DNA from 2 places in the Anaerofustis sp. NSJ-163 genome. Region 1 is predicted to be linked to the other one. Evidence: predicted binding sites of a transcription regulator. Region 1 holds the regulator's gene; the other holds the start of a gene.
What was found. The regulator NrdR, encoded in region 1, represses ribonucleotide reductase genes. The targets are predictions, from matches to a motif close to CACNANATNTNGTG.

Region 1 (11,792 bases):
GTATATCATGTTTTTTTATTATGTGATAATATACATTTTTTATATTTTGATATAGAAAAAAGGAATATCAATATTGATATTCCTTTATATAATCTTCTAATTTTTCAATGTATTTCTTTGCCGGTATGCTAAGGCTTGCATTTTTGTGTTTTATATAACCAAGTCTTATGACTTCATCAGATTCAAGAGGAATTGAAACAAGGTTGCTTCCGTTAAGTTCAACACTTAAAATACCCGTTGTTATGGTATATCCCTGAAGACCTATAAGAAGGTTTGAAAGAGTTGCTCTGTCACTTACTAAAAGATTTTTCTTATGAGAAAGCGTACTTAAAATTTCTTCCGAGAAATAAAAAGAATTATATGTACCTTGTTCAAAGGAAACTCTTGGATATGGATCAAGGTCTTCTATAGTAAGTTTTTCTTTTTTTGCAAGGGGATTATCTATGCTTATAAAAATATGAGGTCTTGCATCGAAAAGGTGAGTAAAAACTAAGCCGTTATCTTTTAAAATTTTATTTATTACTTTTTCGTTAAAATCGTTTAAATAAATTACTCCAATTTCGCTTCTAAGATTTTTTACATCCTCTATTATTTCATGGGTTTTGCTTTCTCTTATGGCAAACTCATATTCGTCTTTATCAAATTCTTTAACCATGTTTACAAAGGCGTGAACGGAAAAAGCATAATGCTGTGTGGAAACAGAGAATATTCTTTTTGATGGAGTTTTATTCATATATCTTTGCTCCAAAAGTTCTGCTTGTTCTATAACTTGTCTTGCGTATCCCAAAAATTCGGCACCATCTGAGGACAGAGATATACCTCTGTTTGAACGGACAAATATTTCAATGCCAAGTTCGTTTTCAAGTTCTTTTACGGATTTTGAAAGACTTGGTTGAGTTATGAATAATCTGCTTGCAGCTTCGTTTATTGAGCCGCAGTTTACTATTTCTATTATGTATTTAAGTTGTTGTAATGTCATTTTGTTTTACCTAAATTTTACATTCCTTTAATTTTTCTTTAATTAGTATGCAATATATTATATCATACAAAAATATAATATACATATAAATTGTTTTAGAAAGTAAAAGAGGGGATTTATGCAAGAAACACTGTTAAGTTTTATTAGAGATTACGGATATATTGGGATAATGATTTTAATACTTGTTGAAAATATTTTTCCACCGATTCCTTCTGAGGTTGTTTTGTTGTTTGGGGGATATATGGTAGTTGCAGCAGGGTTAAACCCGATTGTTGTAATTATTTTTGCAACGATAGGTGCAATTCTTGGTGCGGTTATACTTTATATACTCGGGTATATGTTTAAAAGGGAAAAACTTAGAGATTTGTTTTCCAGTAGATTCGGAAAAATTTTACATTTAAAACCTGAATATATTGATTTAAGTTATAATTGGTTTTTAAAATTTGAAAATAAGGCTGTGTTTATATGCAGATGTATACCTGTAGCAAGGAGTCTTATATCAATTCCTGCGGGACTTTCCAGAATGGAATTTTCTTATTTTATTATATTAAGTACACTTGGTACATTGATATGGAATACTTTACTTGTTTTTCTTGGTGTTATTCTTGGAGATGCATGGGAAAGTTTTCTTCCTTATTTTAAAAGCTATTCAAACATAGTTTGGATATTGATTTTTGCTTTCATTATTATTTATATTTTAAGATACAAAAAAGGTAAAAAATAGCCGATATATAGGCAAATCTTGACAAAAAAATAAACTTAATATAAAATATTACAAAGGTACTATTTTCATAGGACCTTTGTTTTTTATAATTAAAAAGATAGGAGAAATTGTAATGGAGGCAAACCAAATAGGAATGCTTGCGGTCATATTTATTTATTTAATAGGTATGGTTGTTATTGGAGCATTTTTATCAAAACAAAACGAGACGGCTCACGATTTTTATTTAGGAGGAAGAAAACTTGGACCTTTTGTAACGGCTATGAGTGCCGAGGCCTCTGATATGAGTAGCTGGTTACTTATGGGACTACCTGGAGTTGCTTATTTATCAGGTATAGCCGATGCAGGATGGACAGCTTTAGGTCTTGCAATAGGTACATATGTAAACTGGCTTATTATAGCAAAAAGAATAAGATTATATACGGAAGTTTCAAAGAACTCTTTTACTCTTCCTGATTTCTTTTCAAATAGGTTTAGAGATAAAAAGAAGATTTTAATGCTTATATCTTCATTATTTATAATTATTTTCTTTATTCCTTATACTGCTTCAGGATTCGCTGCTTGTGGTAAATTATTCTCAAGTTTATTTGGTATTGATTATTTTACCGCAATGGTTGTAAGTGCAGTGGTTATTATTTTATATACAGCAATGGGAGGTTTCCTTGCTGCAAGCACTACAGATTTTATTCAAAGTATAATCATGTCAGTTGCTCTTGTTATTATTCTTGTTTTTGGAATAAGTGCCGCAGGCGGTATGGATATGGTAATAAGTAATGCAAAAGAACTTCCGGGATATTTAAGTATGGTTTCAACTCATAATATGACAACGGGCAGCGCTGAAAGTTACGGCTTTTTAACAATCGTTTCAAAAATGGCTTGGGGACTTGGCTATTTTGGAATGCCTCATATATTACTTCGTTTTATGGCTATTGAAGATAAAGACAAACTTAAAATTTCAAGAAGAGTTGCTTCTATATGGGTTGTAATTTCTATGTTTGCTTCTATTTTGATAGGTATAATTGGTTATGGAATGACAAAAGCATCTGTTATTCCATTCCTTGAAGGAACATCTTCTGAAACAGTAATAGTTCAAATTGCAAATGTATTAAGTACACACGGATGGATATTTGCTTGCTTTGCAGGTGTAATACTTGCAGGTATTCTTGCATCAACAATGTCAACTGCGGATTCACAGCTTCTTGCTGCTTCTTCAAGTGTATCTGAAAATATCATAGGTGGTGTTTTTGGTAAAAAACTTGACGGCAAAATGAGAATGGTTGTAGCAAGAGGATGTCTTATTGCAATTGCTGTTCTTGGTATTATTCTTGCTAAAGATCCAAACAGCTCTGTATTCTCAATTGTATCATTTGCATGGGCAGGTTTTGGTGCTGTATTTGGACCAGTTGTATTATTTGCTCTTTTCTGGAGAAGAGCTAATAAATACGGTGCAATAGCTTCAATGATTTCCGGTGGAGTTATGGTATTCTTATGGAAATATGTTATAAGTAATTTAGGTGGTTTATTTGATATTTATGAATTATTACCTGCTTTCTTAACAGGTTGTATATTTATGGTTGTGGTAAGTCTTCTTACTCCTGAACCTGAAAAAGAAATAACTGATGAATATGATAAAGTACAAAGTTTATTATAATTTTTCATAAAAGCGGAGTTATCCGCTTTTTTATTTTTGTTTAAATAATTTATATATTCTTAAGGTTGAGTTAAATAAAAATATATTATATAATTTTTATATATTTTAGGAACGAAAGGTGATAAAAATGAAGTGTCCACATTGCGGTTTTAGCGAAAGTAAAGTTATAGATTCAAGACCTACTGATGATAATACGGCTATAAGAAGGAGAAGAGAGTGTTTATCTTGTGCAAAAAGATTTACAACTTATGAAAAAATAGAAACGATACCTTTAATTGTAGTTAAGAAAAATGGTACTAGAGAAGCTTTTGACAGAAATAAACTTATGAACGGTATAATAAAATCATGTGAAAAAAGACCTGTTTCTATTGAGCAGATAGAACATGTTGTAAATGAAATAGAAAGTAATATTCAAAAAATAGCAAAGAAAGAAATACCATCAAATTTAATAGGCGAAGAAATAATGAAATATTTAAAGGATTTAGATGAAGTTGCTTATGTAAGATTTGCGTCTGTCTATAGACAGTTTAAAGATGTTAACAGTTTTATGGATGAACTTAAAAGTATGTTAAATGAGCGAGGAAATAAATAATGGAAATAAAAGAAACCGTTATTAAAACCGAAAAACTTTTAAGTGGGAATATCTTTGATGTAAAAAGAGATACAGTTATACTTCCAAACGGAAATGAAGCAACAAGAGATAATGTTGAACATATGGGAGCTTGTGCTATTTTAGCAATAGATGAATATGATAATGTTATTTTAGTAAAACAGTTTAGATGCTCTATTTATGATGTTACAGATGAAATTCCTGCTGGAAAATTAGAAAAGGGAGAAGATCCTGATGTTGCAGCTTTAAGAGAGCTTGAAGAAGAAACTGGGTATACTTCTCGTAATATAATCCCATATATGAAATTTTATCCTGATATAGGATTAGGTAATCAACTAATATATGTATATTTAGCAAAGGATTTGGTTAAAACCTGTCAAGATTTGGATGATGATGAGTTTATAAATGTATATAAAATAAATATAAAAGAATTAAAACAAAAGATTTTTGAAGGAAAAATAACAGATTCAAAAATTATTGTTCCCTTTCTTAAATATTGTTTAGAAAATAATATATAAACAGTCATAAAATAAAAATAAGGACATACCTTTTATTAATAGGGCATGTCTTTTTTTGTGTCACGAAAAAATAAGGAATAATATTTTATGGTTAGAGAATTTATAAATTATCATTTTAAGGAAAACAAAAATAAATATTTATTTTTTCTTATTGTTTTTCTTCTTGGGATTATAATAGGGGGAGTCAGTATATATTTTTTAAGTTCTACACAATTGGATGAGCTTAAAGATTACATAGGTTCATTTTTTGAACTCATTACAAAAGATACATCAAGTATTGACAGTAAAAGAATTTTTAATCAAACAATGTATTCGGATATAAAAATATATATATTTCTTCTTATTTTGGGGTTAAGTGCAATAAGTATTTTATATTCCATAAGCATAATGTTTTACAAAGGTTTTTTGTTTGGTTTTGTAATAACATTTTTTATATCTTCTTATGGATTTAAAGGATTTTTATTTTTAATAAGCGTTTTGATAATTCCAAATATAATTAAAAATTCTGCACTGATGTTTGCTTTTGTGATGTCTTCTTGTTTTAAAAGTTCAATTCAAAAAAATAATAAAAATAAATATGGTAAAGTGAGAAATTCCTCTTTTTATCTTAGATATACAATATATATAGTAATAGCTTTTTTATTTAATGTTATGGGGATATGTTTTGAAAGTTATATTGCTCCGATGCTTATGGTATTATTTTCTTCTTCTTTTTTATAATAACATTAATATTTATATTTTACTTTAATAAATATTAAAAGGGAGGAGAAAATTATGTTAAAAAGAATAAGTGCTTTAGTATTAATATTTGCTTTTTTGTTTAATATTATGCCTATTTTTGTAAAAGGGGCAGAAGAGGAAAAAGTAGATTTGAACATAAAAAGTAAGGCTGTCGTTTTAATGGATTCTTCAAGCGGAAAAGTTTTGTATCAAAAAAATATGAATGATAAACTTTCTTTGGCAAGCGTTACAAAAGTTATGACTATACTTTTGATATTAGAAGCCATTGATAATAAAATCATAAATATGTCCGATATGGTTACAATATCAGATTATGCAAGCAGTATGGGAGGAAGCCAGCTTTATCTTGAACAGGGAGAAATGCGAAGTGTCGAAGAACTTTTAAATGCCATAATAATTGAAAGTGCAAACGACGCTTGTGCCGCAATGGGTGAATTTATTGGAGGAAGCATTGAAAAGTTTATTTTAATGATGAACGAAAAAGCAAAGAGCCTTGGAATGAAAAATACTCATTTTGTAAATTCAAACGGGTTGCCGGCTGATAATCATTATTCCAGTGCTTATGATATTGCATTAATGACAAAAGAGGTATGTAAGTATCCTGATGTTTTTAAAATAAGTTCCACTTGGCAGAAGACCATAAAAATAGGTAAAAATAATGATAAAGAGAGACTTCTTAATAATACAAACAAACTTTTAAAAATGAATGATAATGTTGATGGGTTAAAAACGGGATATACTGCTGATGCGGGACACTGTATTTCTGCTACGGGTAAAAAAGGAGATCTTCGTCTGATTGCTGTTATTTTAAATGCTCCCGATTCAAATACTAGGTTTGAAGAAGCAAATAAGCTTTTAAACTATGGTTTTAGCAATTACAAAGGAACAAATATTGTAACTAAGGGAGGAGAGTTTGGAGAAATTAAAATAAACAAAGGTTATGAGGATAATGTTAAGGTAGTTGCAAAGGATAATTTTACGGTTTTAAGCGGTAAAAATGAAAATGAAAAATATACAACCGATATAAAATTAGATGGTATCGTTATGAATGCACCTGTAAAAGAAGGGCAGAAAGTTGGGGTGATAAATATAAAAGAAGGAAGTAATGTTATAGGAAGTGTAGACTTGGTTCTTTGTAAAAAGGTTGAAAAAATAAATATGATAACATATGTGTTAAATATGTTTAAAGAATTTATCAGTGTATAGCTTTAATATTTTATTACATAAGTTCATTATAAAAATAAAATCCCGAAATATATCGGGATTTTTTATGTTAGTTTAATTTTAAATTTTTTGAATGCTCGTATATTCCTTTTATAGCCTGTTCGTTATTGTCTGTTTGTACACATCCAAGTGCGTTTTTAGGTTTGAAACTTCCGTGAAAATCACTTCCACAGGTGTAAAATAAATTATTTTTTATTGCATAATTTTTGTACTTTTCACGTTGCTCGTTTGTATGAGATGTATAATATGCTTCAACACCGTCAATTCCATATTCCTTAAGCTCGTCAAGTATATGTGTTTCATCTTTTATGTCGACTCCCGGATGAGCTATTACACAGGCTCCACCTGCATTTTTTATAACTTTTATTAAATCTTTACTACTTGGCATATAAGTAGGGGCATAAAGTTCTTTGCCTACTCCGAAAGCTTCTCTGGAAAGAGTTATTATGCTTTCAATATTTGGCTGTAATCCATGTATTAATCGGTGGTTTCTGTTTTTTTCTTCAATTAATATAGCATGAATATATGCTGATAAAAGAGGTATATCGCCTGTTGCATAATCAAAGACCTCTTTTTCATTTATTTTTAGTCCTTTTTCTCTAATTAAATCAATTTGTTTTTGTATACCGTCTTTTCTTCCTTGCCATATTTTATCTATTTCTTCATTTAAAGCTTTATCGTCTACGTCTATTCCATATCCAAGCATATGAAGAAGTTTACCATTGTGTGAGACAAATATTTCCGTTGCAGGTATAACGGTTATGTCTTTGTTTTTTGCGTATTCTAAAGCTTTTTTTACGTTTGCTATGCTTTCATGGTCTGCTATTGCAATATATTTAAGTCCTTCTTCAATTGCCATATCAATTATTTTTTCGACTTCTACTTCACCATCAGAACTTGCGTTTGAATGGATGTGTAAATCTATTTTCATAATAATTCCCCTTCCAAATGTGTTTGGTTTTGGCCTGTTATTTTTACATTTACTATTTTATTAAATATGTCTTTTTCGCTTTTAACTTCAACATATATATAATTTTCACTGTAACCTTCGTAAATATTATCGCTAAGTTTCTTTTCAATTAATACTTTTTGGGTGCTTCCTTTCATATTTTCTAAAAATTCATGTCTTTTTTTAAGCATTATTTCTTTTAATTCTTTTGCTCTTTTACTTTTTGTTTCTTTTGTGTTTTGGTTTTTCATTGTACTGGCAGGTGTTCCATGTTTTGGTGAAAATGGGAAGATATGAATATATGAAAATCCAATTTCTTCTGCGAATTTTTTTGTTGTTTCAAAATCTTCATCATTTTCATTTGGGAAACCAACTATAATATCTGTTGTTATTCCGGGATTATCAAAATACTTTCTTACTTTTGTTACTATGTCAAAGTATTCTTTAGTGTTGTAATGTCTGTTCATTTCCTTCAATGTTTTATCACATCCGCTTTGAAGAGAAATATGGAAATGAGGACAGAAAGATTTAAGTTTGCTTAATCTTTCTAGAAAATTATCGCTTAATAATTTAGGTTCCAGTGACCCAAGTCTTATTCTGTCAACCTGGTTTTGGTTATCAATTATTTCAAGTAATTCTATAAGGTTTTCTCCTGTGTCTGCTTTATATGATGCAATGTGGATACCTGTGATTACAACTTCCCTATATCCTCTTTTGCTTAGTTCTTCAATTTGATTTAATACTTTTTCAACTGATGCATTTTTTAATACGCCTCTTGCGTAGGGGATAATGCAGTAAGAACAAAACATATTGCATCCGTCTTGAACTTTTATAAAAGCTCTGCTTTTGCCTTCATATGTTGTAATTCCTACTTTATCAAAATCTTTACTGTCTTCTTCTATGTTATATACTTTATTTTTACTTAATTTGAATTCATTAATATAATCTATAATTTTTTCTCTTTTATGTGTTCCGCATACGATATCCGCACTTTCTACTTTTTGTGCTTCTTCAAAGTTACTTTGAGCAAAGCATCCTGTTAATACTGTTATGGCATCTTCGTTTTGGTGCTTTAATCTTCTAACAATTTGTTTGCTTTTTCTTTCGCTTTCGTTTGTTACCGCACAGGTATTTATAACATATACATCGGCTTTTTCATGAGCATCAACTATCTCGTATCCGTTTTCTTTGAATAATTCTATCATTGCTTGTGTATCGTAACTATTTACTCTGCAACCCAGAGTGTAAAATGCTGCTTTCAAAATGTATCTCCTTTTTTTCTGTTTGTTTTATTATATCACAAATTAAAATATAATGCATTTGTAAAATGTATTACAAATGTAACAATTTAATTAAATTTTACATTACAAAAGTATTAAAAATTATTGACTATAAAAAAAATGGTGGTATAATATAGGTAATGATAACGAATTAATAAAGGAGATTTTTAAAATGAGCAAAATGAAAAGAGCCGTTGTTTACGGACCAGAAGATTTGAGAATTGAAGAAATTGATATTCCTGTTCCTGGTCCTGGTGATGTGGTAATCAAAAATGAAATATCGCTAACTTGCGGTACTGACGTAAAAAGTTATAAAAGAGGATATCCTCTTATGACACCTCCTTTCCCTTTGGGACATGAATCAAGCGGAACTGTTTATGCTGTAGGAGAAAATGTAACAAAATTCAAAGTGGGAGATAGAGTTGTTTCTCATAACTCAGCTCCATGTAATGAATGTTATTTTTGTAAAAAAGGACTTCACTCAATGTGTGAAGATTTAATTATAAACAACAAAAATAACAGTGCCTTTGCTCAATACATATTGATTCCGGAAAGAATTGTAAATCAAAATATGTTCCATATTCCTGATGATATGAGTTATAGACAAGCAGCATTATTGGAACCATTCTCTTGTGCTGTATATGGAACAGCAAATGTTCCTGTAGAACAAGGTGATTATGTTGTTGTTAACGGATGTGGACCAATAGGTTTAATGTTTGTAAGATTATTATATTTGAAAGGTGCAAGAGTTATAGCCTGTGATATGAGCGAAAACAGACTTGAAATGGCTAAAAAACTTGGTGCATTTGATATTGTAGATTTAAACAAAGTTGATGACCAAATACAAGCAGTAAAAGATTTAACACCTGATAAGAGAGGTGTTGACGTGGCTGTTGAAGCAACAGGACTTGCAAAAGTTTGGGAACTTGCAATTCAAATGGCAAGACCTGGCGGATTTGTTCTTTGCTTCGGAGGTACAAAAGCAGGAGATACAATAACAGTTGATACAAAATTACTTCATTACAGCCAAATTACAATTAAAGGCGTTTTCCATACAACACCTTTATATGTAAATCAAGCATTTGAACTTTTGAAAATGCACGTTATTGACGAAAAAGATTTTGTTCAAAACGAATATAAACTTGATGATTTGGAAAAAGCTCTTATTGAACATTCTGAAGGTAAAGTTATTAAAAACTTTATTACATACAATTAAAGTTTATTTGTTTTCTTCAAAGCAGGTCATTTTATATGACCTGCTTCCTATTGCATTTTTTTCTTTTTATAAAATTTCTCCAATGTTTCTATAGATTTTTTATGGTGTGCATGTACCGTTTGATAGGTTATTGATAAATCTTCTGAAATTTTACTCCATGTTTCATAATTTAAATAATGTTTTTTCATTATAAGTTTATCAAGTTCACTTTCAAGAGAATTTATAATATTGTTTACGTCCATTTTATGTTTATATAATGTATTTATTTCCTTTATAAGCTGTTGTTTATATAAAATTAAATTAATTATGCTTTCTGTTTTATTGTCTTTGTTTTTTTCTGCTTTTATTCCGCTTTCGTTTATATAGGAAGAAATCCTTTCTATGTACATTTCACACTCTCTTATTTGATTTGTGGTATATTCTATTTTTTCGTTCATAAGATATGGTTTTGATAATTTTTCTTTAATATTCATTTTTCCACCTTTAATTTAATTTTATTTAAAAAGGACTTAATAAATATGTTTTATCAAGTCCTTAATTTTTTCATTATAATGTTAGCATAAAGGAGATATAAAAATATATAAATTTGTCGAAAAAGTTTAAAGGTTTTATTATTTAAAATATTTTTTTCTTTTCTTTGTCTTCTTGAACCATTCTTAATACTTCTCCGAAACGTTGAAAATGAACGATTTCTCTTTCTCTTAAGAATTTTAAAGTGTTTATTAGAAGAGGGTCATCTGTCATTTTTATTAAGTTTTCATAGGTTATTCTTGCTTTTTGTTCCGCAGCCATATTTTCATACATATCTACTTCTGGATCTCCTTTTGAGCCTATATAACTTGCAGTCCATGGCACACCGTCTACATTAACATAGAAAGGATTGCATCCATGTTCTATGTTGTATCCTCCAAGACCGCTGTTTATAAGCTCGTCTTTGGTTGCTCCCTCAACGAGTTTTGAAAAAATAGTTCCTATCATTTCAAGATGTCCAAGTTCTTCGCTTCCTATATCTGTAAGTGTGGCGGTACCTTCTTTAAGCGGCATATAAAACCTTTGTGTTAAATATCTTAAAGACGCACCAAGTTCACCGTCAGGTCCGCCGTATTGTGTTAATACGTTTTTTGCCATTCTCAAATCTTTTCCCGAAACTGTAACGGGATGTTGCAACATTTTTTTATAAATCCACATTATTCATTATCCTCCCAGTTCATGTTTTGAGCGGCCCAAGGACCTTCTATATATTTCCAAAATCCCTCACTGCTACCTGTATTGTCAATAGGGTTATTGAATTTTTCATAAGCTTCGTTTACTTCTTTTAATTTCTTTGAATATTCGTTGTGTCTTTTTAGTACATCCATGTCCCCTGGATGTGTATTTAAATAAAGAGCGGTATCTTGAGTTGCAAAAGTATATATTTTTATTTTATTGTAAATTTCTTCCATGCTCATATTATTTATATTTTCGTTATTATTTGTTCCGTCTGCTCCGCTGCATCCGTGTCCCATATCTATTTGCATACTGTATCACTTCCTTTTAAATTTGTGTTAAATGGTGAATATAAAGCTTCAAACATTGTTCCTTTTTTCATTAAACCTTCTTGTGCATCATACATATCGCTGTTTAATTGAAATGGCACATATGCATTTGCAACTTTTGGAATTATAGGCATATAAGGAACCATTGGTTTGTAATTTCTTTCATTCAATTTTAAATCCTCCCGATAAATTTGATTTCAATATAATATATTCATTTATTTTTTTATTGTGATAAATTAAATTTAATTGTCGCAATTTTTTGTAAATTTTTATGTTGATAATGCTTTTAAATGGGTTTATAATATTTTTTAACGTATAGGAGGAAAAATGGAAAGTAATATTACATTTGATGAAGCCTTTGAAATATT
Region 2 (11,792 bases), on a different contig from region 1:
TCATCATATGCTTCTTTTGGCTTTTCTGACATATTTACAATTCCCCTATCTTATATTGATATATATGTTATTTATATTAATTATAGATACTATATCTATAATAGTCAAGAAATATTGATATCATCTATAAAAAATATATACTATATTACTTGGGAGAAAAGATGTTAAAAATTAAAGAAATTAGACAAAAAAGAAATATGAGCCAAATAGAACTTTCTACAAAAATAGAAATAAGTCAGGAAACAATATCAGCATACGAAAATGGAAAAGCATTTCCAAGTATAAAAACACTTATAAAGATTGCAAAGGCTTTAAATACATCTACAGACTATTTACTAGGCTTATCTAAATTTGACATACCCTCATATTATGCATATACAAATAACGAAATTGAAGAATCAATATTTTTAAATATATATTCTAAACTAACTTACGAAGAAAAAATAAAAGTTCGTGGATATATGGAAGGACTATTATATGAACATAAAAAATAAAAGCGGATATATACCGCTTTTTTTTACATAATACATATTATATTGTAATTTTTTATGAGGATAATAATCTATTTCATGAATTCCTTGATAATGCTGTTCAATATACTAATCTTTTTTATTTACGTATATAAATAATGTATTTATGCCTGTGAGATATTTTATATCAATTTTTATATACTTCTAAACTTTAGGTTCGTTTTGAATACTCTACTTACAAGTTGCTTTTTGCATTTTTAATTCCTGAAAACACATCATTTATCCATAATTTATCACTATGAAATATTTTCTTGCCTTCAAATGATACGTTAACAACAGCTATATCAATGCTTTTGAAAACCTTATTGTTAAAATCATCTTTGCACATTCTGCCATAAGAAAAAAACAAATTAAACATATCAATAAATTTTTTCATAATTACATTTTCTTTTTATGATATGTCTTCATTATATTTATCCACAAATTTTTTTGCGTTGATACTATCTGAAATATAAAATAACTTTTTACCCTTTATCTTTTGAGTGTTTTCAGCTCCCTTACCAAGAATTGATATAACGACATTATCGTCAAGACTATCTTTAATAGCCTCTTCAATGGCTTTCGTTCTGTCTTCTATTATCTTTACCTTAGATTTATCTTCTATATATTTTAAAATATCCAAGCAGATATCATTAAAGTCTTCATTAGAAGAATCATCAGTAGTTAAAATAAGCTCATCACAATTCATTTCACAAATTTGCCCAATATCTTTTCTCCTATTTATTGCTTTATCCCCCGTAGAGCCTATTACGCAAATATGTTTTCTTCCCGGATATTCTTCGTGTATAAACTCAAAATACTTACTAAGGCTAAGTCCGTTATGAGCATAATCTACAACTATAATTTTTTTACCATCTTTTGTTTTATATATTTCCCCTCTCCCTTTTACTTTTACATTCAATATTCCTTTATATATATACTTATATTCAATTCCCAAAGTATCACATACGGCAATACATGCTACTGCGTTTTCTATGTTATATCCGCCTTTTAATTTAATACTGTAATCATATATCTTTCCGCCATATTTCACTTTAAAGGCATTACCCATATTATTTGAATTTGAAGATATTATCTGATAATCAGCCTTACTGCTTTTGCCATAAGTTATAATCTTATTTTTATCCTTATTTTTTAATGCATTTTGAACCTTATCAAAAGACATCAATTCTTCATTTATAACTATATATTCACTATTTTCTATTAATTTTAATTTTGATGAAAAATAGTCATCGAAGTTTTTATGCTCAATATCTGAAATATGATCATAACCTATATTCAAAAATACTCCTACATCAAAATTAATACCATAAACTCTGTTATATTTATAAGCAATGGAAGAAACTTCACAAACAAAATATTCCATACCTAAACTGGAAGCATTACTTAAAGTCTTATATACTTCCAAAGATTCGGGAGTTGTTAAAACGGCATCTCTTGTAATGCTACCATCAAAAGTTTTAATAGATGATATGATACCACAAGGAATATCACTTTTACCCAGCAAATACGTATCCAAAACATTTTTTATAAAAAAGGAAGTAGTACTTTTCCCTTTTGTTCCGGTAACACCAATCTTTTTTAATTTTTCAACTTCTTTACCATAAAATATTTTAGATAAAACAGCAAGAGCCTTTCTTTCATCAGAAACTATTATGTAAGGAAAATCTTCAAAATGCACTTTTTCACTCACATATATAACAGCGCCCTTTTTTATCGCATCCTTTAGATACAACCTATTAAAATTAAATCCCTTGCATACAAAAATCTTATTTTCGCAGTCCATTGTAGAATTATAACTTATACCATGGATTGCCTCCTTTATATTCAAATTTTTATAACTTACAAGAATTCCTTCCCGTGATAACTCCATTAAAATATCTTTGATGAATTTTTGCATGATTATTCCTCCATAAAAATACGTAATACTTTGTAATCTTTTATATAAAATATCATTAAATAATTACAAATTCCTTTTATAAAACCTTAACAATTTATAAACATTATTTTGTAAAAAAAAAAAAACGGCAAAACGCCGTTTTAAATTATTTTACTAACCCAATTTTCAATTAAATCATAACTTACATTCAAATCTCCCCTGCCTGTAAGAATCTTTATGTCAGGTTTAGGTGAGCCATGATAGTCACTTCCTCCACTTTTATAAATATTATGCTTATTTGCATAATCGATTAAAAATTCTCTGTCTTTTATAGAATGTTTTGCATGTAAAACTTCTACCCCATCAAGCCCAAAACTTCTTGCATAGTCAAGCATTTTTTCCACTCTATCATGTTCCATATGATGAATACAAGGATGAGCAAAAAATGCCATTCCGTCTGCTTCGTGAATAATATCTATTGTCTGCTTTATTGTTTTAAAAAATCTTGATTCATCAACATAAAAACTACTTTTTTTATTTGCACAATTATCCCAAAAAAACGCTGACGGATTCATAAGAGATGGATATTTTTTTATATTTTCTTCATGTCCTAATGCACTTATAATAGTTCTTTTATATCCCTCATTTTTTTCTCCGTCCTCTATTTTTAAACCATCATCAACTATAATTCCGTTTTTTCTAAATACATCAATATACTCTGTTAATAATTCTTTTTCTCTTTTAATATCCTCTTCTTTGGATTCAAGACTTTTTAAAATTTTTCTCATTTTCTCTATATCTATATTATATCCGAGTATATCCCTCATTTCACTTTCATAAGCACAGGAAAGCTCAACTGCAGGAATAATTTTTATTCCCATAGTATCAATGTCTTTTAAATCATCATATGCATTAACGGTATCGTGATCTGTAATAGAGATTAAACTTATATCTAAATCTTTTGCTTTTTGTATAATCTCTTTTGTACTGTCATCACCGTCAGAATTATTAGTATGTAAATGCAAATCTATATTCATAAAAACACCTTCTTTATTTTAATATTATTTTATCTACTTTATCTACCCAATCTTTAATCATATTATATGAAACTATTAAATCGCCTTTTCCTTTAACCATACTTATATCAGGTTTTGTTCCTCCGTGAAAATCACTTCCACCACTTTTATAAAGTTTATACTTTCTTGCAACTTCAGCAAGGAATAACTTATCATCAAAAGTATGCTGAGAATGCAGAACCTCTATACCGTCTATACCACATTCCATGGCATGATTTATAAGCTGAAGAGTCCTTAATTTGCCTATTCTGTACATACACGGATGAGCCAAAAAGGCAAGACCTCCCGCTTTATGTATAAGTTCTATTCCTTCTTTAATTGTAGGATATTCCTTTGATTCGTCTACAAAAAATTTACTGTCACTGTTTGAACAATAATTCCAAAAAAACATAGTAATTTTAGATATAAAAGGATACTTCTTTATATTTTCGGGATATTTTATAAGGCTGTTGTAAATTGTTATATACGCTTCGCTTTTATTTCCTCTATGAACTTCAAGCCCGTTGTCAAATACTATTCCGGCATCTCTGAAAACTCTTTTATATTCATTTAAAAGTCTTTTTTGTTTTTCAAGTTTTGCTTCTGGAGAATATCTTTCACTTACAAATTCATCTATAACCTTAGTATCAATCCCATATCCAAGGACATCTCTTATAACACCATCAAAAGAGCATCCAAGTTCCGTTGCGGGAATGATGTTTATCGGTTTATCTAATTTAAATGTTGTATTTTTAATATCTTCATATGCCTTTACATTATCATGATCCGTTATTGCCGCATAATCTACACCAAGTTCATTCATCATGTTTATCATTTGAGCGGGAGTAAAAGTTCCGTCTGAATACGTACTATGCATATGTAAATCTACTATTTTTTCCATAACAAACCTCATTTACAAATTTATAAATTTATTATATATCAATATTTTTTACTTTTCAATTAAGCAAAATAAATTAATATGCTATAATTATTTTATCACAATATACAATGTTTGGTATTTACAATGTAAAAAAGGAACAAATGTGAGAACACACAAAATTTATCCCAAAAAACAGGAGAAAGAAGATGAAAGAATATATTTGCGAGAGCGAAGACATAAAAATCAGAAAATTACAAGATACCGATGAAGAACTTACAATGCTTGGGAAGTGGAGAGATGACGAAAGAGTAAGCAGGTTTTACGGAGGTAGAGACAAAGATAACTCACTTGAAGGACTAAAGAAAAAATATCTTCCACGAATTCATGGTGAGGAAAATATGCAGTGCTGTATAATAGAATATAAAGGACAAGACAGCGGATATATGCAGTTCTTCCCTTTAAAAAAGGAAGCATACAAAGAACATAAACTTGAAAATTATAAAAATGCCTATGGAATAGATATATTTATAGCAGGTCACATGGGCCATAGCAAAGGGCTTGGTTCAAAATCTTTAAAAACATTGTATACATACCTTTTTAACGAAAAAAATGCCGACCTTGTAGAAATATGCCCAAGAACAGTAAACGAAAGAGCCGTTGCCGCATACAAAAAAGCAGGTTTTACTCCTCATTCAAAACTTGAAAAAGGAGAATTCTTTGAAGGTAAATGGTACGAAGAAACAGTAATGATAATCACAAAATAAAAAAGACTTCATTAGAAGTCTTTTTCTATTACATTATAATTATTTTCTATTGTCTTTTTAACATCTATTCTTCTTTGATTTGAACTGCCAACAAAGGTTTTATTATATGTCTTGTTTTCAATTTCAAATTTTCCATCCATAATATAATCATTAAGTTCAATAAGTTTAAGTATATATGGATTTTTTTTATTCATTTCAAGCAGCTCTTCAAATCTAAATCCTGTATATGTTATTAAAGATAAACCTTTTTCCTTAATTTTCTTTCCTAAAAAATATAAACTTTCTGCCTGCATAAAAGGCTCTCCTCCGGAGAATGTAACTCCGCTTAAAAGAGGATTTTGCCCAATTGCATTTAGCACTTTTTCATGAGAAACAATTTGCCCTCCATTAAAATCATGAGTTTGAGGATTATGACATTCAGGACAGTTATGAGGACAGCCTTGAACAAAAAGTGTAAATCTTATTCCGGGACCGTCCACAATTGATTCTCTTACTATTCCCGCAATTCTTATTTCTTTTTCTTGATCCATTATAAAGTTTCCATTTCAGAGTTAAGTGAATGTTTTACTCTGTCTGATTCTTCTGCTCTTTTTGCATCATTAAATCTATCAAGAGTTCCTACAAGGTAACCTGTTATTCTTCTTATTCTGTCGAAAGGAATCGGTTTTACTTTTGCACTTCTTCCAATAAAACCATCTTCGTCTGCATATAAATTAAGTTCAAGAACTTCGCTGTTTTTTTGTTTTTCAACATCTTTAATATATGCCTTAATTTCTTCTTTTGTTAAATCCTTTATTTCTCCGTAAACATATACGTTTGTTTCACCTATTTTTGTTTCATATGTTAGTTCTTTTGCTGTATTCATTTTTTTACCTCCTATAAACTTTCCATTTCAGAATTTAATGAATGTTTTACTCTGTCTGCCTCTTCCGCTCTTTTACCGTTATTAAATCTGTCTAATGTTCCAACTAAATAACCTGTTATTCTTCTTATTCTTTCAAAAGGCACTTCAGTATCATTTTCTTTTCTATGACAACATGGACATTCGTCATATATTACACCGTTATATCCGCAAACAGGGTCTCTGTCAACAGGATGGTTAATAGCACCGTAACCAAGACCCATTTCTTTCATACATCTTACTATTTTTTCAAATGCTTCAAGGTTCTTTGTTGTATCTCCGTCAAGTTCGACATATGTTATATGCCCCCCGTTTGTAAGTGCATGGAAAGGAGCTTCTTTCTTAATTTTTTCAAATGCACTTATTTCATATCCTACAGGAACATGGAATGAGTTTGTGTAATAATCTTTATCTGTTACACCAGGAATAATTCCATATCTCTTCTTATCCATTTTTACAAATCTACCAGATAATCCCTCTGCTGGAGTTGCAATTAAAGAGAAATTCAAATGAGTTTTATTTGTTATATCATCAAGTCTTTCTCTCATATGTTTAACAATTTCAAGACCAAGTTTTTCACTCTCTTCACTTTCACCATGATGCTTACCAACTAAAGCTGTAAGTGTTTCTGCAAGTCCGATAAAGCCAACTGTTAATGTACCGTGTTTTAATACTTCACCTACAGTATCATCAGGTTTAAGGTTTTCTGAATCAAGCCATACACCTTCACCCATTAAGAAAGGTGAATTTCTTACTGTCTTTGCACATTGTATTTTAAATCTATGTAAAAGTTGATCTGCACATAAATCAATTTTTTCATCTAATGTTTGATAGAATTTATCAATGTCTCCCTTTGCTTCAATAGCAAGTCTTGGTAAGTTAATTGATGTAAAGCTTAAGTTTCCTCTTCCTGTAACAATTTCTTTTGTCTTATCAACATTGGCCATAACCCTTGTTCTACATCCCATATATGCAATCTCAGTATCAGGATCTCCTTCTTTATAATATTGAAGATTGAATGGAGAATCTATAAATGAGAAGTTAGGGAATAATCTTTCGCTAGATACTTCCATTGCAAGTTTAAATAAATCATAGTTAGGATCTCCAGGATTATAATTTATTCCTTCTTTTACTTTAAAGATTTGAACAGGGAATATAGGAGTTTCTCCGTTTCCAAGTCCTGCTTTTGTTGCAAGAAGAATATTTTTTATAATCATTCTGCCTTCACTTGAAGTATCTGTTCCATAGTTAATTGAACTGAAAGGAACTTGCGCACCGGCTCTTGAATGCATTGTATTTAAGTTATGTACCAATGCTTCCATTGCTTGATATGTTGCTTTGTCTGTTTCTTTTAGAGAGCTTTTCTTTGTAAATGAAATCAATGTATCAATATCTTTATGATCCAATTTATCTAAAGCTTCTCTTTCAAGCTTCATAAACTCTTCATTATCATCTAATTTTGGATAAAGACCGCTTTTTTCTTCTATTTCTTTATATAATTCTTTTGCTACTTCTTCGCCGTTTTCCATACCTGCAAGAAGTTCCAATGCTTTACCCATGTTAGTTACATATATTTTCTTATAAGTTTTTTCAACTCCTGCTGATAAATCATAATCAAATTTTGGAATACTTTGTCCGCCATGTTGATCATTTTGGTTTGATTGAATAGCTATACAAGCAAGAGCAGAATAAGTTCTTATATCTTTTGGCTCTCTTATATATCCGTTACCTGTTGAAAATCCACCTTTGAATAATTTTGTTAAATCAATTTGACAGCATGTTGTTGTTAAAGTATAAAAGTCTAAATCGTGAATATGAATATCACCTTTTGAATGAGCTGCAGCATGTTTTTCATCTAAAATAAACATACCATAGAAGTTTTTTGCACCTTCAGAACCATATTTAAGCATAGTTCCCATTGCAGTATCACCGTTAATATTGGCATTTTCTCTTTTAACATCATTTTCTATTGAACTTTTGAAAGTTAAATCTTCATAAATTTTCATAAGAGTTGTATTCATTTCTCTTACTTTATTTCTTTCGGCTCTATATAAAATATAATTTTTTGCAGTTTTAGCATGTCCACTTTCAATTAGTGTCTTTTCTACTATATCTTGTATTTGTTCAACAGTTGGAATAATGTCAACATATCTTTCATTTAATATTTTATCAACTTGATCAGATAGTTCTCTGGCTATTTGATAATCCTGCCCGCCAACAGCTTCCGCAGCCTTATAAATAGCATCTGTTATCTTTCTTTTTTCATATTTGCTTGTTCTTCCGTCTCTTTTTAAAATCTCTGTTACCATAATTATTTCTCCATATATATTAATAAAATTATATTTCTCCACTGAACGTATTCAATTATATCTTGTGCATATTACTTTGTCAAGCAGAAAAGATACACAATATATAGTGTTTTAAATAATAAAAATAATAATCCGATATATTCATGTAATAAAATACTTTTACTGTTATGTTTAACTGAATTTTATTTGTAATTTTAATTTTGATTTTGCTTTTCAAGTATTTTTATCCAATAAAAAAAGACTAATGATTTTACATTAGTCTTTATACAATTTCTTCCATTTTATTTTGTCTCGAATAAGCTATCTGCCATGGAGCATACATAAGCACCCAAACAAATAAAACAAGCAACAAAGCTGCAGGAATATAAAAATTTCCAAACACATTATATAGTATCTCAAGAGGAGAGCCTGGTGCAGGAGAACTTAAAAACATAAAATTTGTTCCCCATGCTTTATTCATAAAATATACGGGAACGGCAATTATACCAACTAACAATGCTGTCTTTGGCAAAACTTTATAATTAGGTTTTAATCTTGCGCTATATAAAAGCATAAATACAAATACAACAAGCCATGTATGAATGGTAAAAGAATTTATGCATGAAAAATGAAGCATTGGATATTCTGTCCAATCAGGGAATAATAATGCTGCCATTGCTCCGGGAAGAGAAAGCGCATATAAATATTCACCGCAAATTTTCCCGGGTTTGAAAGCATACCAAAAAGTAAAAAATATAGATATACCGCATAAATGAAATGGTAAATGCCCAAGATTAAAAGTTCCTGCATAAATATGAATAATATCTTTAATGATTTCTTGTATAACTATAACTATTGCAAAAATTTTTAATATTTTATTTTGTTTTTCATAATCGGCTTTTTTAAATATACGGCACATATAAACTATAAATAATGCTATAGCAATAAGCCAGGTTAAATGTTCAACTCCGTATGTACTCCATGTTAAATTTGTAGGAATATCTTCCGGTCTTGAAAAAAAATATTTTAATGTCATTTATTCTTGTCCTTATTTTTTATTGTAACAGTAAATTAAATAATTTTAATTTCTCAATTTTGATGTTACAAATACATTATAATACATTTTATTTTAATATTACAAAATTTATCTATTTTTTACATAAAAAAAGAACTTCAAAAGAAGTTCTTTATATCATTTTTTCGAAATCATCTTCAGAAATTATTTTTATTCCAAGAGTCTTTGCTTTTTCTTCTTTACTTCCTGCATTTTCACCGGCAAGAACATAAGTAGTTTTTTTACTTACGGAAGAAGAAACTTTACCTCCGTAGCTTTCAATTATCTTCTTCGCATCATTTCTTTTATATTTGGATAATGTTCCCGTTAAAACGAATGTCATACCTTCAAACTTCAAATCTTCGTTTTCTTCATTAATATATTCCATATTAACTCCTAAAGATTTTAACTTATTAATCAAAGATATTTTCTTTTCATTATTAAAGAACTTTATAATTTCATTTGCCATCTTATCCCCTATTTCATTAATAGATATAAGATCATCATATGTGGCGTTCATTAAATTATCCATACTTTTAAATTCTTTTGCGAGAAGTTTTGCTCCCTGCTTTCCAACTAAATTTATGGACAGCGCAAAAATCAAATCCTCAAGAGAATTTTCTTTTGATTTTTCTATTGCTTCAATCATGTTTAAAACGGATTTTTCACCCATTTTTTCCATTTGTTCTATTTGTTCTTTTTTATCTTTTAATCTGTAAATATCGCTTACATCTTGAATTAAGTCCGCTTCAATTAAGTTTTCCAAAACTCTCTCTCCCAAAGTATCAATATTCATCGCATCCCTTGAAGCAAAATGAATTATTTCTCTGGAAATTTTAGCCGGACAGTCTATATTTACGCATTTTATTGCGCTTATGCCTTCTTCCCTTACAACTTCATGACCACATACAGGACAAGTCTTTGGCATTTCAAAGATTATTTCTTCACCATTTCTTTCTTCTTTTACGGAACTTACAACCTGAGGAATTATTTCTCCGGCTTTTTTTACTATAACTTTATCCCCTATTCTTATGTCATTGTCTTTTATATAATCTTCATTGTGAAGAGTTGCACGACTTACAAAAGACCCATCTATATTTACACCTTCTAAAATTGCAACAGGGGTCAATGTTCCGGTTCTTCCTACATTTACAATAATATCCTTTAGTAAGGTTTTTACCTTTGTTTCACTAAATTTATAAGCAATTGCCCACCTTGGATTTTTATTTGTAGAACCTAAAACTTCTCTATCTCTTAAATTATCAAGTTTTATTACAGCTCCATCTATTTCATAAGGTAGTTTTTTTCTCTCCTCTTCTTTTTCATTTAAAGCCTTAAATATTTCATTTATATTACTAAACTTTTTATATTCACTTACTTTAAATCCAAGAGTTTTTAAATAATCAAGACTTTCACTATGAGAAGAAAGTTCCACCTCGTCTATATGCTCTAAATTAAATATAAAACAATCCAAATCCCTCTTTGCCGCAACTTTTGAATCAAGCTGTCTTATTGAACCTGCTGCCATATTTCTAGGATTTGCAAAAAGACTTTCTCCGTCTTTTTCTCTTTGCTTATTAATCTTTTCAAAGTTATCTTTATATATTAAAACTTCGCCCCTTACGGTCAAATTAACATCTTTGTTTAATTTAAGAGGAATTGTTTTTATGGTTTTAACATTTAAAGTAACATCTTCACCAACTTCACCGTCTCCTCTTGTTGCTCCTGTTTTTAATATACCATTTTCATAAGTAAGAACTATAGTTAGTCCGTCAAACTTATTTTCCAATGTATATACAGGATTTTCTATTTCTTTTTTAACTCTATTATCAAACTCTAAAAGTTCGTCAAAAGAAAAAGCATTAGCCAAGCTAAGCTGCTTATACTCATGCTTTACTTTTTCAAACCCATCAAGAGCCTTTCCCCCTACCCTGTCGGTAGGGGAATATTCTTTTTTGTACTCAGGATATTCTTCTTCAAGCTTCATAAGCTTTCTAAGAAGCATATCATATTCATAATCAGAAATACTTGGATTATCTTCCTCATAATATTTTCTGTTATGTTCCAATAATTCTTCTGTTAATTGTTCTATTTCTTTTTTTGCATCTATCATATTTTACCTTCTAAAATATATGAAGTTTATTACATTTCTTTGTTGGCTCGCTTCCTTTTATATAATATCTGATTTCTTTGTTTGCATTATCGCACTTTTCTTCATTAAATAAAAGTCCGCTGGCACTATCTACAGTAACCTGAGTAACAACTCTATTTTTATATTTATCCACTTCATCTTGTGGAATAGAGATAGTTTCAACTTCAAGTCTTGTAAAGTATTCTCTATCCGTTACATCAATATTATCTTTTACAACCAATAAACTAGTGTAATTTACTTCTTCTTCTGTATCTGAAGAAGAATTTTCACTTACATTTGCAATCTTACC

Region 2: M6G78_RS04925 (anaerobic ribonucleoside triphosphate reductase) is a predicted target of NrdR. The motif match lies at 8,414-8,427, and genes of this name have one in related genera.

What each region holds. Positions count from the first base shown of each region.
Region 1 covers NZ_JAMYJV010000002.1:90,501-102,292, reverse strand. The annotation lists gene M6G78_RS02790 (LysR family transcriptional regulator) at 68-979, opposite strand; gene M6G78_RS02785 (DedA family protein) at 1,098-1,703, shown strand; gene putP (sodium/proline symporter PutP) at 1,816-3,351, shown strand; gene nrdR (transcriptional regulator NrdR) at 3,479-3,943, shown strand; gene M6G78_RS02770 (NUDIX hydrolase) at 3,943-4,479, shown strand; gene spoIIM (stage II sporulation protein M) at 4,567-5,199, shown strand; gene M6G78_RS02760 (D-alanyl-D-alanine carboxypeptidase family protein) at 5,254-6,426, shown strand; gene M6G78_RS02755 (PHP domain-containing protein) at 6,494-7,375, opposite strand; gene mtaB (tRNA (N(6)-L-threonylcarbamoyladenosine(37)-C(2))-methylthiotransferase MtaB) at 7,372-8,655, opposite strand; gene M6G78_RS02745 (alcohol dehydrogenase catalytic domain-containing protein) at 8,846-9,889, shown strand; gene M6G78_RS02740 (hypothetical protein) at 9,937-10,362, opposite strand; gene M6G78_RS02735 (manganese catalase family protein) at 10,505-11,077, opposite strand; gene M6G78_RS02730 (spore coat protein CotJB) at 11,077-11,406, opposite strand; gene M6G78_RS02725 (spore coat associated protein CotJA) at 11,397-11,594, opposite strand; gene M6G78_RS02720 (HD domain-containing protein) at 11,752-11,792, shown strand, end outside.
Region 2 covers NZ_JAMYJV010000003.1:309,179-320,970, reverse strand. The annotation lists gene M6G78_RS04970 (immunoglobulin-like domain-containing protein) at 1-32, opposite strand, end outside; gene M6G78_RS04965 (helix-turn-helix domain-containing protein) at 162-494, shown strand; gene M6G78_RS04960 (hypothetical protein) at 706-906, opposite strand; gene M6G78_RS04955 (Mur ligase family protein) at 922-2,430, opposite strand; gene M6G78_RS04950 (PHP domain-containing protein) at 2,571-3,446, opposite strand; gene M6G78_RS04945 (PHP domain-containing protein) at 3,460-4,365, opposite strand; gene M6G78_RS04940 (GNAT family N-acetyltransferase) at 4,551-5,108, shown strand; gene nrdG (anaerobic ribonucleoside-triphosphate reductase activating protein) at 5,120-5,638, opposite strand; gene nrdD (anaerobic ribonucleoside-triphosphate reductase) at 5,638-5,973, opposite strand; gene M6G78_RS04925 (anaerobic ribonucleoside triphosphate reductase) at 5,985-8,318, opposite strand; gene M6G78_RS04920 (TIGR02206 family membrane protein) at 8,581-9,333, opposite strand; gene ligA (NAD-dependent DNA ligase LigA) at 9,485-11,461, opposite strand; gene M6G78_RS04910 (transglycosylase domain-containing protein) at 11,475-11,792, opposite strand, start outside.